One region of the Sphingobium sp. PAMC28499 genome, then DNA from elsewhere that is predicted to be linked to it. Evidence: riboswitches for the same ligand, from Rfam matches in the RefSeq annotation. Region 1 holds a riboswitch; the other holds the start of a gene.

Region 1 (2,203 bases):
CAGCTTCAGCGGGCGCTGACGGCCTGGGATAGGGCGCGGGCCGCCTGCACATAGGCCGGTCCGCCGCACACGGTCCAGGCCTGGGGCAGGCTGATGCGCGCTATGTCGCGCAGCACGGGATGGTGCAGCATTTCGGTACCCTGGTCGGTGATGCGGTCGGTGGCGCTCTCGACGATCAGATAGTCAGGCCGGGCGGCGACCATCTCCTCCAGGCTGACCTGCGCGATCGCCGGCTTGCCAAGGTCGGCGGCCAGGTTGCGCAGCCCTGCCCGCGTCATCAGGTCGTCGACCAGCGTGCCGGTGCCGGTCATATAACCGCGCCGCTGATAATAGGCTGCGACCTTCGGCTTCGGTGCGCGGGGCAGGGCGGCGAGTTCCCGGTCCATCCGCGTTATCATCGCTTCGCCCCGGTCGGCATGGCCGATCGCCTGCGCCACCGTGCGGATCGACGCGACGATATCGGCATAGCTGTCCGCGCTTTTCAGGTCGACGGCGGGATAATGCTGGGCCTTGAGGATCGCGATCGCCGGATTGCGCCGCGCTGGCATGCCGATCACCAGATCGGGATTGGTCGCCAAAATCTGTTCGGCCGATCCGTCGAGGATGGGCAGGCCCTTCGTTATGGCAGCCACCGCCGACATCTGCCGATCGCCGGCATTATGGGTCAGGCCGGCAATCTGGTCGCGATCGGCCAGCGCGACCAGCAACTGGTCGGCGCACAGGTTGAGCGACACGATCCGTTGCGGACGTTTGCTGGCACTGGCAGGCTGGCGAGCGGTGGCCGCCCATAAGGTGGCGCCACCGACCAGGGCGATCATCAGGGCGATCATCCCCTTGCCGGGGCCGATGGGCGCAAATATCCGCATGGCCACCTCCCTTAGCCGGCGCGCTCCGCCAGGCAAGGAAGATTGACGCTCCAGTCGGGCTCGCCTATCGCCCGGACTGCGACAGGTTCCCCGGCAATGGGGATGAAAAGGGAATGGGGTTCAAGACCCCGGCTGCCCCTGCAACTGTGAGCGGCGAGCCTTTGTGCCACATGCCATTGGGACCGCAAGGTTCTGAGAAGGCGGTATGAATCAGCGATGACCCGCGAGCCAGGAGACCTGCCGGTCGCGGTCGTCCTTCGCGCGGACAGGGTGTGCCGAGCGGACGGGGGTGAACCCGCGTGGCGACAGGTGGACCGCAAATTGCGGGGACCATGTCGCGCCCGGCCGGGCACCGATATCGTCCCTGGGATGCGGTCCCTCGTCCGGGGGCTTATGTGTTCAAATATCTGACTTTCTGTTCTTTCCTTCTCTCCACCACCGCTTTCGCCGAAGAGGCGCAGCAGGCGCCACCGCCCGATGCCGCCGCCGATGCCGGGGCATCCTCTATCTTCGTCACGGCGACCCGCCTCGCCACGCCGGTGGATCAGGTGCCGGCCTCCGTCACCGTGCTCGACAAGGCAGCGATCGACCGGGCGCAGGATCTGGGCGTCACCGAATTGCTGCTGCGCACGCCGGGCGTCAGCATCTCGCGCAATGGCGGCTATGGCACGGCGACGTCGCTGCGCATCCGCGGCGCGGAATCCGACCAGACCGTGGTGATGATCGACGGCGTGAAGCTCAACGATCCATCCTCGGCCGGCGGCGGCTATAATTTCGCCAATCTGCTGGTCGGCGATGCCTCGCGGATCGAAGTGCTGCGCGGTCCCCAGTCGACCCTGTGGGGCAGCCAGGCGATCGGCGGCGTCGTCAATGTCGTCACCGCCATGCCCGAAAAGGCGCTGGAGGGGAGCTTCGATATCGAGGCGGGGTCGCGTGACACGGTCAGTGCCCGCGCGGCGCTGGGCGGCAAGACTGGCCCGGTCAGCTGGCGGATCGGCGGCCAGAGTTTCACCACCGAGGGTATTTCGGCGATCAGCCCGGCCTTTGGTGGCAAGGAAAAGGACGGCTATACCAACCGCAGCGTCACCGGCCGGGTCGAGGTTGCGCTGGCGGACGGGATCAGCGCGGACCTGCGCGGCTATTATTCCGATGGCCGGGTCGATTTCGACGCGACCAGCGCGGACAGCCCGGCCTATGGCACCAATCGTGAATTTGTCGGCTATGCCGGCCTTAACGTCGCACTGCTCGACGGCCGCTTCCGCAACCGCTTCGGCTATGGTTATACCGACACCGATCGCGACAATTACGACCCGCGCAACCCGCGCAAGCAGACCTTC
Region 2 (2,203 bases), 2.3 Mb from region 1:
AATGTGTGGTCGAACACAGCGTTGAAGCGGTCGCCCCACTGCTTGGTCTTGTAGAAGATTTCCAGATAGCTCGACCGGCGGATCTGATCGCCGGACCAGGCATAGCCCTCCGCATTGCGCCAGTGCTTGAAACCGGTGAGATAGTAGGCGACGTTGGTGATCGCCACGCCGTCCGCCGGCGTCCATTCCGCCTTGGCTTGGGTCCAGGCGTCGTCGAAGCGCAACGAGCGGTCGGCGATATTGTAGTTCTTCTTGCGGATATCGCGGACCAGCTTGCCATCACGCAGCGGCGTGCCGTACCAGATCGTCGGATCTAGATCGGCGCGATCATGCGTCAGGGTCAGCACCAGATCGTCACTGGCCTGGTAGCGCAGCGCGGCCGACAGGGCGAGACTACGGGAGCGTCCGCGCTCCATCCAGCCGTCCGACCGGTTGTAGCTGAGATCCACGCGGTAGGAGAGCTTGTCCCCGATCGGCCCGCCGATCCCGCCGGCCGCTGCATATGTATCGAAAGAGCCGCCGCTGAGGCGTAGTTCACCTTCGAACTCTTCGGTGTTGGGCTTCTTGCGCACAACGTTGATCGCGCCGCCGATGCCGCCTTCGCCGTACAGTACGGAAGCAGCGCCGCGCAGCACCTCGATGCGCTCGGCCATCCAGGGATCAGCGGGGAAGGTCTGCGTGGTCGTCGTATAGACCCGCATGCCGTCATAGAGCTGCATCACCGAGGTGTAGCCGGTGAACCCGCGTGAACTCAGGGAATAGCCGAATGCCGAGGAGTTGTTGATCAGGCCCGGCGCGCGCGCCGCCGCCGCAACGACCGTGCGGTCACCAAGACTGCGGATCATCTCCTTGGTGATGACATCGACGCTCGCGGGCGTCTGCATCGGCGTCAGGCCAAGGCGGCTGGAGGCATCGGCCTGCTGGCCAAGTTGCAGGACGCCGGCCTTGCGCGCCGTGACGACGATATTTTCCGTGCCATCGGGCGCGGGCTCGGCGGTCTCCTGAGCATGCGTTGCGGTGACACTCGCCGCCAGTGCGCAACATGATGCGCCGGAACGGATTAGGCCGGAAAGAAGCGATCGTGTATTCATGTGTAACCCCCGTTGCGTTTTCCAGTCGAACAGACAGGTTCCCGCGCAGGAGGACGTCCCCTCGCACGGGCGCAGCGGTGGAGACCGGGCGCAAACGAGCGACCGGCGGAACCCACCGTTGCGGCCTGGCCGCAAGTTCGTCGCTCAGACGGAGTACACCGTGCCGCGGCCATCCCCTGGACCAAGGCAAGAGCGACCGGACGCTGGCAGGTCTCCTGGCTCACGGGTCATCGCACGATGCACGGCCTTCCCAGGCCTCGCAGGAGTTAGCGTCCGGCCCAGTGGCTGCGACAGGCATCCTTGGCCTGCCGAGATATGCATCGCGCTATCCGCTTACAGTTGCAGGGACAGCCTCGGCTTCAGGGGCAGTACCTCTCCACCGCGTTCCCTTTTAAGCCTCTTTCGAAGCACCAACGCGATCTTGTCCCCCGGTAGGGGACGGGCTGGGAACTATGGGCTATCGAACAGGATAGCAAGAAATTCGTAGAACGTGGAATTTGGTCATGCCTGGACGGCCGGTATGCGGCTGTCCCTGACGCTCAGGTGCTGAACACACCGCCCCGTTAGCAGTCATGAACAAGCGGCACATGAGTTGTTGCGAACGATTATCAATGCACGTAATGCGTCGGCAGATAGCGATGCTCAACAACGCCGCCGCCCTTACGCGCCTGCTCCTGCAAGAGCGCACGTCGCTCCTGCGACTTGTCGAAAGCATATTGCGCGATCGGCCGGCAGCGGAAGACGTCACGCAAAGCCTCTGGTTCAAGGTGCAGCGTATTGAGGATGATCCGCCAATCCTGAACAAGCGGGCCTATCTGTTCAGGCTGGCAGCCAATCTGGCGAAGGATCGCATCAGGGCGGACGGCAGATATGCTGCCCTGTTCCACGCCGCCGATACGCTCCCCGAGGAAGTCCCGGCCGACATGGTTGGAGCCGATACCGAACTGTCCGATCGCCAGCGTCTGGCCGTGACGATGGCCGCGATCGACGAACTCCCCGCGCGAACCAGAGAAATCTTCATCCTGCGCAAATTTGACGAACTTACTCTGGACGACATTGCGCATCGGATCGGGATTTCCCGCAGCATGGTCGTCCGACATCTCCAGCAGGCC

What was found. Region 1 has a riboswitch for cobalamin ahead of E5554_RS05615 (TonB-dependent receptor). Riboswitches for the same ligand answer to the same signal wherever they lie in the genome.
Region 2: it holds a riboswitch for cobalamin, as region 1 does, so the genes downstream of both, E5554_RS16825 (TonB-dependent receptor) here and E5554_RS05615 (TonB-dependent receptor) in region 1, are expected to answer to the same signal.

The regions. Positions count from the first base shown of each region.
Region 1 covers NZ_CP039248.1:1,169,931-1,172,133, forward strand. The annotation lists gene E5554_RS05610 (ABC transporter substrate-binding protein) at 6-866, opposite strand; cobalamin riboswitch at 933-1,126, shown strand; gene E5554_RS05615 (TonB-dependent receptor) at 1,262-2,203, shown strand, end outside.
Region 2 covers NZ_CP039248.1:3,518,934-3,521,136, reverse strand. The annotation lists gene E5554_RS16825 (TonB-dependent receptor) at 1-1,091, opposite strand, end outside; cobalamin riboswitch at 1,279-1,521, opposite strand; gene E5554_RS16820 (RNA polymerase sigma factor) at 1,664-2,203, shown strand, end outside.